DNA from 2 places in the Anaerostipes sp. PC18 genome. Region 1 is predicted to be linked to the other one. Evidence: riboswitches for the same ligand, from Rfam matches in the RefSeq annotation. Region 1 holds a riboswitch; the other holds the start of a gene.

The links. Region 1 has a riboswitch for FMN ahead of ribD (bifunctional diaminohydroxyphosphoribosylaminopyrimidine deaminase/5-amino-6-(5-phosphoribosylamino)uracil reductase RibD). Riboswitches for the same ligand answer to the same signal wherever they lie in the genome.
Region 2: linked by a shared signal. The riboswitch ahead of P8F77_RS04860 (ECF transporter S component) and the one ahead of ribD (bifunctional diaminohydroxyphosphoribosylaminopyrimidine deaminase/5-amino-6-(5-phosphoribosylamino)uracil reductase RibD) in region 1 are both predicted to bind FMN.

What each region holds. Positions count from the first base shown of each region.
Region 1 is NZ_CP121164.1:767,866-773,601, reverse strand. Features, by position in the region: gene P8F77_RS04225 (NusG domain II-containing protein) at 1-12, opposite strand, end outside; gene P8F77_RS04220 (NAD-dependent protein deacylase) at 9-737, opposite strand; gene ribE (6,7-dimethyl-8-ribityllumazine synthase) at 849-1,313, opposite strand; gene P8F77_RS04210 (bifunctional 3,4-dihydroxy-2-butanone-4-phosphate synthase/GTP cyclohydrolase II) at 1,346-2,542, opposite strand; gene ribE (riboflavin synthase) at 2,554-3,198, opposite strand; gene ribD (bifunctional diaminohydroxyphosphoribosylaminopyrimidine deaminase/5-amino-6-(5-phosphoribosylamino)uracil reductase RibD) at 3,203-4,267, opposite strand; FMN riboswitch at 4,567-4,682, opposite strand; partial or broken gene P8F77_RS04195 (YbjQ family protein) at 4,868-5,178, shown strand; partial or broken gene P8F77_RS04190 (IS256 family transposase) at 5,401-5,736, opposite strand, start outside.
Region 2 is NZ_CP121164.1:872,321-878,056, reverse strand. Features, by position in the region: gene P8F77_RS04880 (amidohydrolase) at 1-44, opposite strand, end outside; gene P8F77_RS04875 (DUF1700 domain-containing protein) at 54-485, opposite strand; gene P8F77_RS04870 (histidine phosphatase family protein) at 522-1,127, opposite strand; gene P8F77_RS04865 (thioesterase family protein) at 1,376-1,765, shown strand; gene P8F77_RS04860 (ECF transporter S component) at 1,840-2,448, opposite strand; FMN riboswitch at 2,574-2,724, opposite strand; gene P8F77_RS04855 (3-deoxy-7-phosphoheptulonate synthase) at 2,935-3,963, shown strand; gene P8F77_RS04850 (hypothetical protein) at 3,934-4,497, opposite strand; gene P8F77_RS04845 (NUDIX hydrolase) at 4,601-5,128, opposite strand; gene P8F77_RS04840 (mannitol dehydrogenase) at 5,144-5,736, opposite strand, start outside.

The DNA of each region.
Region 1 (5,736 bases):
TCTTCTTTTCATGAATTCACCTTAATCTGCCCAAGGACCTCACCGATTGGATCTGTAATGCAGAGCTCTGCCTGCCGGTCTCTGGATGTGGCATCCCTGTTGATGAGCACCAAATGCTCTCCGCGGAAATAATCGATCATGCCCGCCGCCGGATACACTACGAGAGAAGTTCCACCGATGATCAGCATATCCGCCTTAGAAATCGCATCGATGGCTCCCCTCATCACGGATGCATCCAGTCCTTCTTCATATAGTACAACATCCGGCTTCACCAGTCCTCCGCATTCGTCGCAGTGCGGCACTCCCTGTGCTCCGGCCACATAGTTTACATCAAAAAACTTATGGCATTTCTGACAGTAATTTCTGTGAACACTTCCGTGCAGCTCAAATACCTTCTGGCTTCCGGCTTTCTGGTGCAGACCGTCGATATTCTGAGTGACAACCGCCGTGAGCTTTCCAGCCCTCTCAAGCTCTGCAAGCTTTAAATGGGCAGGATTCGGTTCGGCATCCGGAAATATCATTTTCTTCTTATAAAAATCATAAAATTCCTCTGTCTTCTGCACAAAAAATGTATGGCTGACAATCACCTCCGGAGGGTATTTATAAGTTTGATGATAGAGTCCGTCCGTACTTCTGAAGTCAGGAATATCACTTTCTGTGGATACTCCTGCCCCGCCGAAGAAAACAATCCTGCTGCTCTCATCTATCATATTCTGAAGTTGTTCAATCTGGTCCATGGCAATTATCTCCTTGTATCTTCAAATAGGGTTAAAAGACAAACAAAACGGTAATAAAAAAGCCGCTTATTTTCTGTTCTATTTTACAGTAAATAAGCGGCTCCGTCCAGTTTAACCAATCTCTTTCAATAAATTTACCATTTCAATCGCTGACAGTGCACAGTCATACCCCTTGTTTCCGGCTTTCGTACCGGCGCGCTCAATGGCCTGCTCGATATTTTCCGTGGTCAGTACACCGAACAGCACAGGAATCTGACTCTCCATAGACACGTGAGCGATACCCTTGGATACCTCATTGCACACATAATCATAGTGGCTGGTAGATCCCCGGATCACGGTTCCCAGACAGATTACAGCGTCATATTTCCCTGATCCCGCCATCTTCTGTGCGGCAACAGGAATCTCAAATGCCCCAGGCACCCAGGCAACAGCAATATCGTCTTCCTTCACGTCATGGCGGCGCAGGCCGTCCAATGCCCCAGAAAGCAGCTTGGATACGATAAACTCATTGAATCTGGCGGCGACAATGCCGACTTTCATCCCTTTTGCGACTAATTTTCCTTCTAAAACATTCATCTTTTATCTCCTCTTTCTTATTTATTTGCAGCTTAATAAGTTAAATAATGTCCCATCTTTTTCTGTTTTGTCTTCATATAAAAAGAATCATAATCTGTGAGCTTGATCTGGATGGGCACTCTCTCTACGATTTCCAGCCCGAAATCACCCAGACCTTCGATTTTCGTCGGATTATTTGTCAAAAGTCTCAACTTAGACGCACCCAGGTCTCTCAGAATCTGTGCTCCTATGTAATATTCCCGTTGGTCTTCTTCAAATCCGAGAGCCAGATTTGCCTCTACCGTATCCATTCCCTGGTCCTGCAGAGCATAGGCCTTCAGTTTGTTGATCAAACCAATGCCCCGGCCTTCCTGTCTCAGATAGAGCAGAATTCCCCGGCCTTCCGCTTCGATCTGTCTCATGGCCGTGGTAAGCTGATCTCCGCAGTCGCACCTTAACGAGCCAAAGGTATCTCCCGTCAGGCACTCGGAATGTACCCGGCACAATATCGGCTCCCCGTCATCTACATTTCCTTTTACTAAGGCGACATGATGTTCGCCGTTTAGTTTATTCACATAACCGTAAGCCCGAAACTCTCCATACTTGGTGGGCATCGGCGTCTCCGCCTCCCTGCTCACGAACACTTCATGTTTTTTCCGGTAATCCTGCAGTGCCTTTATGGTGATTATCTTAAGGCCGAACTTCTCTGCCAGTCCCATGAGTTCTGTGGTACGCATCATAGTGCCGTCTTCCCTCATGATCTCACAGCACAGACCGCTTTCTTTTAAACCTGCAAGCTTCATAAGGTCCACTGTTGCCTCTGTGTGACCGTTCCGCTCCATAACACCGCCCGGCTTTGCGATCAGCGGAAACATGTGTCCGGGGCGCCTTAAATCCTCCGGTCTGATGCCGTTCTCCATACATTTCAGCGCTGTGACAGAACGTTCCACTGCTGAAATTCCCGTGGTGGTTTCCACATGATCAATACTCTCTGTAAATGCAGTCTCATGGTTATCTGTATTCTTGGTTACCATTGGAGACAGTCCAAGTTTCTCTCCCATAGCTGCACTCATGGGCATACAGATCAAACCTTTTCCATGGACTGCCATAAAATTAATATTGTTAGTATTCGCAAACTCAGAGGCACAGATAAAATCGCCCTCATTTTCCCTGTCTTCATCATCTGTTGCAATGATGATCTTCCCCTGTCTTAAGTCTTCCAATGCTTCTTTAATCGTGCTGAACTTCATGTTCTTTCCTCCTAAAATCCTGCTTTCATTAACATTTCCTCTGTAATGGCACTGGTTTTTTCATCATGCCCCAAATTCATCAGTTTCTCCACATATTTTCCGATCATATCATTTTCCAGATTCACCAGATCTCCAGTTTTTTTTGCTCCCAGTACCGTTTCCTTTAAGGTGTGGGGAATGACCGAAACCTGAAACCATTGGTCCCCGGTCTTTGCAATGGTCAGACTGATGCCGTCCAGGGCGATGGAACCTTTGCTGACACAGTACCGCATGATCTCTGACGGTGCCGCCACCGTAAACCAAACTGCATTGGCATCCTGTTCCACTGATGTGACCGTTCCGGTTCCATCCACATGGCCGGCAACCATATGTCCGCCAAAACGTCCTCCTGCTTTCATGGCCCGCTCTAAATTGACCGGATCTCCAGGCTTCAAGCTTTTCAGACTGCTCTTTTCAAAGGTCTCGTTCATCACATCCGCCAGAAACCCCTGTCCGTCAAATGTGACCGCGGTAAGGCATACACCGTTGACTGCAATACTGTCTCCTGTATGGATATCTTTCAGGACTTTGGATGCCCCGATCCTGACGGCTGAGGACTGCCCTCCTTTTTTTACTGACAGAACGGTGCCTATTTCTTCAATGATTCCTGTAAACACATTCTCACCTCGCTTCATATTCTAACAGCAGATCTTCGCCGAGCCTGGTAATCTCCGGGCCCTTTAAAAGTATCGCATCGCTGATTTTATCTATCCCTTTTCCTTCCACTGGTGACCTTGCCTGTCTTCCCCCGAAAAGCTTCGGTGCCACAAAAGCATACACTTTGTTTACCGATTTGGTCTGAATAACTGAATCGTTAATATCAGCTCCCCCCTCCACAAGGATACTATCGATCTTTTCTTTCCTCAGTGTCCTCAGAAGTTCCAGCAGATCCGTCTTTCCATCCTTCTCCGGACATATCAGCACCCGGCATCCCAAAGCCTCAAGCCTCTGCGCCTTTTCGTTTCTTTCACATGCCGCAATGATGGTCGGAATTACTTTGGCACTCTGAACAATTTTCGAACTTAAAGGGAGCCTGAGTCTGCTGTCGCAGATCACACGTGTCGGGTTGTTCCCGCCTATGATCCGGGCATTGAGCATCGGATCATCACTTAAGACCGTATCGATTCCCACGAGAATCGCTGCATACCGGTGTCTGAGAAACTGTACATGTTCCCTTGCCTCCCTTCCGGTAATCCATTTGGACTCTCCTGTCTTCACTGCAATTTTCCCATCCAGTGTCATTGCATATTTCAATGCTACATAAGGCGTATCGTGGGCAATGTAGTGGAAAAAGATTTCATTGATCTCTCTGCATTCCGCATCAAGTACTCCTGTTTCTGCCTCAATGCCATGCTCTCTTAAAATATCAATACCCTTACCGGAAACTTTTGGATTCGGATCAATATTTCCAACATAGACTTTCCTGATTCCACTTTTTATGACGGCCTCTGTACAAGGCGGTGTCTTTCCAAAATGGCAGCATGGCTCCAGGGTCACATAAAGTTCCGCACCTTTTGGGTCTTCCGTACAGTTCTTTAACGCATTCCTTTCTGCGTGCAGACCTCCGTATGTCTCATGGAATCCCTCTCCGATTATCCGCCCATCCTTTACGATGACAGCCCCCACCAACGGGTTTGGATTGGTATATCCTGTTCCTTTCCCGGCCAGTTCAATGGCCCTTCTCATATAAAGTTCCTGCAACTGGACAAACCTCCTTTCTCATGTGTGCAGCATCGCGGAACGCTTTGTATTTCATAGGAAAAACTCTCGCGTATAAGCGTGATAAGGTATTTCGCAAGAAATAAAAAAGCCCCAAAATCCTACAATACAGGACTTCAGGGCTTTCTTAAGCTAAAGTTCACTCATAGATAAACTGTCTAAACAAACAGCTAATATGAAAACAAAAAACTGAGATTTATAACAGCACGCCAAATACACCAAATGCATCTGACCTACGCTGTGCGTAAATCCCAGAGTTCTTTTATCACTATCTTCTTTCATCCAGACTATACCTGTCTGGCTTCGGAGTTTCACCGAATCATGCCTTGCGGCTCGTGGGCTGTACCACCGGTAGGAATTTCACCCTGCCCTGAAGATCCTATTCAATTTTTATACATTCCATTATAACCTATCATAAATCCTTGTCAAGACTTAAAAGAATGATATTCAGGCTATTTCATAATTTTTTCTTTCTTCTGTCAATTTGTATATTACTGTAAAACACTGAATTTTTCAAGTGGATTCGGTAAATAAAATCTTTGAAGAATATTCTAAATGGATGCCATTATGATCATTGTGAACACTGATTTTATTACGGAAAAAAATTAGAAACGATTGGATTGGTGAAAGGTAGTACGATCCATTCCAAAAACTTTGGAAAAGATAACGGACAGGGATTTAAGTCTCTTGTTGGTGGGGAGTTGAAATCTTATACAAAAATGATGAACGAAGCCAGAGATCTGGCAACGGAGCGTATGGTTGAAGAAGCCGAAGAACTTGGGGCTGACGCTGTAATCAATGTAAGATATTCCCCTTCTGCTGTTATGCAGGGAGCTGCTGAAATTATTGTTTATGGAACTGCTGTAAAATTCCTGTAAGATTCAAATAAACTACAAAAAGTCTATAGAGTATTCGACTTTTGAATAATTCTATAGACTTTCTGAGACTATGAAAAAAGTCTGTAAATAAGATTCTTCTATGATAATGAAGGGCGAAAGTCTTGAAAAACAGGCTTTTCGCCCTTACTTTATATATAACAGTTACAAAAAAAACATGTCAACAGCAGGCGGTAAATCCGCCCGTTTTAGGCCGTCTTTGAATTACTCTGGAAGTCGTCCCTCGTACATGATGCTTAACTCCCCATATACCTGTGCCCAGTTGCGCATCGTTACCGTCCATTTCTTTGTAGCCTCAAATGTCGCTAAATACAGCGCTTTCAACAGCGCCGTATCACTTGGGAATACGCTTCTCTGGCGGTTCAGCTTCCGATAGGTGGAATTCAGTGATTCTATGGCATTGGTTGTGTATATCACCTTCCTGACGGTTGCTGAAAACTTGAAGATGGGAGAAACAGCATCCCAGTTGTCCTTCCAGCGTTTCATCGAATTCGGATATTTGGGTGTCCATTTCTCTGTCACACGTTCAAGGGCTGCAAG
Region 2 (5,736 bases), 100 kb from region 1:
ACGATCCTCTCCCTGGCCTGGTTTACTTCCTGAATGATATCCATTTTCTGCCCTTACCTCTTTCCAAAAACATTTTTGATCAGGTAGATAAGAAGAAGGATCATAATGATCGGTCCGATAAAGCGGAGCGCTACGGCGAACACGCTTCCAATCAGTATGATGACAATGATCACCGCTGCCAGACACCCAATCTTCGTCAGAAAAGAATCAAACACAAAAACTTTCGGAGAACCTTCCTCTTCATTCACCTGTTCTTCATAGGTATCTTCATAATAGATCTGCTCCCCGCCCTTTGTCTCGATGATGGATTTTGCGATAAGTCTTGGGCTGCCTAGTTCTTCCAAGATCTCCTGCTCACTCCTTCCATCTGCCTCCTGGCGGCTGAAATAATCTCTGTAATAGGAAATGGAATCCTCAATTTCACTCATCGGCACCTGTCCCTCCAGCGCTTCCCGGAGTTCCTTTAAAAACTCATATTTCGTCATCGTATGTCTCCTTTAGCTTCTTTCTCTTTCTGAATTTCAATAAAGGACCTCTGCCTCACTGAGAACACAGAAACGGCCGTCTTTTAATTCTGCCGTACTTATGGAACAATTCTTCAGCTTCGGCCCCTTCCAAAAGTCTCTCACATCTCTTTTATACATGTTTGTCAGCATTCCGTGAATAAACGCTCCGTGCGTAAATAAGATCACACTTTCTGCTTCCTTTTCCATCGGAAGAATAAATTCCTCCAGAAATATTTTCGACCGCTCTACGACCTGAGCCGGGGTTTCCGCGCCCTCGATCAGTGTCATCTTGTGCGGACGGTCAAAAAAGTCCAGAATAGGTTCTTTTTTTTCGTATAATTCATTCAGGTCAGCCCCTTCATACGGTCCGAAATTGGCCTCTTTCAGGCGTTCGTCTTCGATCAGCGGAATATCTCTTCCTGCAAGTACGATCTCCCCCGTTTCCCTGGCCCTGCTGAGCGGACTCGTATAGGCTGCGTCGAATCTGAAATCTTTCAGAGCCTTACTCGTGAGCCTGGCCGCCTCTCTGCCGGCCTCATTCAGATCAATGTCCGACTGTCCCTGAATCCTGCGTATTTTATTCCATGAAGTTTCTCCATGCCTCATCATGTATAATTTCAATAAGATTCCTCCTCACCTTAATTTTAATATTATATCCGTCAAAAACTATTTTAACGTATTTACCGGCTTTGCACCATAGCCTTTTCAGGACTTTTACAGCCTTACGCTGTGAGAATCATCTTCAGACATATATAGATTACAATAAATTCTTAAAAAACTATGGCATTTTTATCTTATTTTGCTATACTAAGTGTATGAAATGTTACCTATCCTAAAATGATATGGAATAAATCAAGAGAGGACAACTTATGAAGATTGAAATTGGAGACAAGATCACCCTGTCAGAAGAAGTTACTGACGAACTGACTGCCGCCCGCTGGGGGAGCGGAAGTCTTCCTGTGTATGCCACACCTGCCATGACACTCCTGGTAGAAAGGGCTGCCGTAAAATTATTAGAGGGAAAGCTGGATGAGGGCATGACCACAGTCGGCACCAATTTAAACATTTCCCATGTATCTGCCACTCCCGTAGGCTGCAAAGTGACCTGCCAGTGTCATCTGACAGAGATCAACCGCAGGAAATTAGAGTTTCAGGTGGAAATTATGGACAATAAAGGCCGAATCGGTATCGGCACACACGAGCGCTATATCGTAGCCGCCGATTCATTTTTAGATAATGCAAAACAAAAATTAAATTAAACATTCATCAAAAAACGTCAATCCTTAATTTCGGATTGACGTTTTATTATATTCTGTGATAGTTGTCTTAAATCTTAATGTTTTCCTTTCAAGATCGGGGATATCCTCTTATATACCAAAAATGTGATTACAACGCTGAACATTCCTTTTACGAAGGTAAATGGCATGTTAAACCAAATTAATGCATCCCATAAGTTCCTGACATTGTGGTTGATCGCCTGGTAAGCTCCGATGATCGCTTCCATCGGCATGAAGTTTTCATAGACCGGATAGACGATAAAGTAGTTGGAAAACACACTCACGACTGCCATTATAACGGCTCCTGTCAGGGCACCGATCAATGCTCCCTTCTGTGATTTATTTCTCTTATAGATCAAACCTGCCGGAAGTACAAAGCAGACTCCCAGGATGAAGTTGGAAATCTCGCCTACTCCGCCGGACGTGGTGTGCAGAAGATTTACGATATTTTTAATAAAGCACACTGCGATGCCGGATACCGGCCCCATGGAAAACGCGGCGATCAGAGCGGGAAGTTCGGAAAAGTCCATCTTAATGAATCCCGGCATGATAAACGGTACGCTGAATTCAAAAAACATCAGGATTGTGGCCAGCGCTCCAAGCATGGCGGTCACTGTGATCTTTCTTACATTTACTTTACTCACTGCTGCTGTTTCATTCATCATTTTCTTTCTCCTCCATTTAACAATTCTTTTATTCTGAGGGGGCTGTCTGATCCAATCCCGCAAAATAAAAAATGCCCATGTCACCAAAGACAGGGCTGTGCTGAACGATACAAAAATACCGTCCATGGTTACTTCTTTCATCCAGACTATACTGTTGGTTTGAGATTCACACTCAATCGGCCTTTCGGTTCGCGGACTTGCCTTCTAAATAAAGAAGAATCACCGCCAGTCGAGAATTGACGCTTTTAAACGCCTCACTCTGCCCTGAAGTTGGAGAATTATTATTCTCTACTTCGATATGCAATTTTATACTACGTTTATTATAGACAAATTTTTCCCGTTTGTAAAGTCATCTTCAGAATTTTTTCGGGTACACATCGTTTTGTCTTTCCTTCTTTACAGCACTGTGGACATTTGGTAAACTTATAACAATCGGCTTAATGGGCCGTCTACATACAGATTGAGATATAAAGGAGAGGTAAGATTATGGGTATGCATAGAATCAATAAAATGCCGTCTTCTGAGGAACTTCAGCAGGAATTTCCTTTGAGCAAAGAGGCAAAACAGATAAAAATGGCGAGAGATGAAGAGATCAAAAAGGTCTTTACAGGGGAGTCCGAAAAGTTTATCGTGATCATCGGTCCCTGCTCTGCCGACAATGAGACAGCGGTGATGGACTATCTGGGACGACTGGCCGGCGTTCAGAAAAAAGTTTCCGACAAACTTCTGATGATCCCCAGGATCTATACAAATAAACCGAGAACAAACGGCGCCGGATACAAGGGAATGGTTCACCAGCCGGATCCAGAGAAAGCTCCGGATATGGCAGCAGGTCTCCGTTCCGTGAGAAAACTCCACATCGACGCTCTGGAAGCATTCCACATGCCTGCGGCTGATGAGATGCTTTATCCCGGAAACTGGCCTTATATGGAAGATATTTTATCCTACGTAGCCGTAGGTGCCCGTTCCGTAGAAAATCAGCAGCATCGTCTAACTGTCAGCGGGTTCGACATTCCCGCAGGGATGAAAAACCCAACCGGAGGCGATCTCACCGTAATGATGAATTCTATCGTGGCCGGACAGAGTTCCCACAATTTCATTGCCAACGGCTATGAAGTAAATACAGACGGAAATCCTCTGACCCATGCGATCCTCCGCGGCTCTGTCAACAAGCACGGCAACAATGTGCCGAATTACCACTATGAAGATCTGGCAAGAGTTGCTTATATGTATGAAAAATTCGGCCTTGCGAACCCGGCTGTCATCGTGGATGCCAACCACTCTAACTCCGGAAAGCAGTGGGATCAGCAGCCAAGGATTGTCCAGGAAGTTCTCCACAGCCGAAGCTTCCTCCCCGAGATCAATTCTCTCGTTAAAGGCATCATGATCGAAAGCTACATTGAAGACGGCAGCCAGCCGATCGGAAACGGCGTGTACGGCCAATCCATCACAGACCCCTGCCTTGGATGGGAAAAGACCGAGGAATTACTTTATAAGATGGCTGAACATGTTTAAAATTCCCGGATTGACATAGCTCTCTAAAAAGCAGCCCAGCACCAGCAGTATCAGTTCCAGATGAATGGAAAACTTTTTTAAGAAGGAATGACCTGTATCAAAGGTTATTTCTTCTTTTTTTTCATCTCTTACATTCCGCTGGTACAGAAGATACATAGACCCGCCGTAACAGATATAGTGCGGAAACAGGCTCAGTATCACAATCAGCAGGCCTGCAATTCCTAAATTCATCACCTGGAGAGACAGGATAGAGCCCAGAAAAAAAGAAAGGCTGAAAAGTCCGCCGTATAAAAGCACAACCGGCTTCAAAATAAAACCGATCAGAAATAGAATTCCGTACTGTTTTCCCCTCTTAAATAAAATATAGGGCAGAAGGCTGCTGCCTGATATGTATAATCCTTTCCCGCTGAGCACAAGGGAATCCATCTGTCCCCCATACTCCAGATAATCTTTATACACTGCATTTGTAAAAAGGCTTCCCAGCACAAGACCGGTCAGCACGAACACGCCGATGAAAAATTTCTTCCGCTCCATCTAAATTCCCTCCCAGATATCATTTGCTCCGCAGATATAAAAAAAGAGCCACATAAAATTATATGTGCTCTCTTTTTTCTTTATGACACCGGGTATCTCATCCTTACAGCGTATTTAAATATGTCATGATTCCAGAAATCGTCTTGGCATCCACGATCTCTCCTTTTAGGATCATATCCTTCACTTTCTCCGGCGTAAATTCATATACATCGATAAACTCGTCTTCGTCCAGATTCTGCTCTGTCTTATGAAGTCCGGTCCCGACAAAGATCGGGATTTTTTCGTCGCAGAAGCCAATGGCAGTTACAATCGTGATCAGAGGTTCAATCTTTTCTGCCCTGCATCCTGTCTCTTCCTCGATCTCCCTTTTTACACAGTCGTACCCGCTCTCCCCCTGTTCAATTCCTCCAGCCGGTATCTCATAAGTCATTGCATCCAGAGCATTTCTATATTGACGGACCAGCAGGATATTTCCTTCCTCTGTGACCGGAATAATCGCTGCCGCTCCCGGATGCTTTACCAGGTCCCAGGTGACAGTATTGCCATTGGGCAGTGTAATGATATCTTCATAAAAGCCCACTACTTTTCCCTGGTGTACAAGATTCTGTCTGATTTTTTTATATCCATCCATATGATTCCCCGCCTTTTAGCTTACAGACTGATGATAATATTCGATTACACGTTTTGCAATCGGGCTGTCTGCGTCCAGACCAGTATATTCAGATACCGCCTGTTCAATTCCGTTATTTTTAATTTCCTGCTGAAGTTTCTGTGCGTTTGCGTCCCTGGGCTCCGCATATTGGAATCCGGCCGCCATAGCTTTGGCGATCGAATCGAAACTGACGCCGTGTTTCAGACACAGCTCGGCGGCTCCTGTCAGACGGTCTCCTTTTGACAATTTACGAATCGGATCGTATCCTACCCTGTAGATAGAATCCGGAAGCACACCCTTGGCCGGTGCAAAATAAACGAGATTGTGCAGCTCTTCCGGTGTAATCGGATATTCCTTCATAACGGCTGCCGTGATCTCCTCTACCACTCCTTCCACAACTTCCGCGATCTCAGGATCAGCCTCAGATTCCGGAATCGTACTGTACCCCTTTAAATATCCCATATAGGCCAGCGTTGCATGGGGACCGTTGACTGCGGTGACTTTAATGTCTTTGAGCATCTCAATCTTGTCCGTAAGTTCCATCCATTCCACATCACTGAAATCGTTATTGACCGGCTGCTGGATCA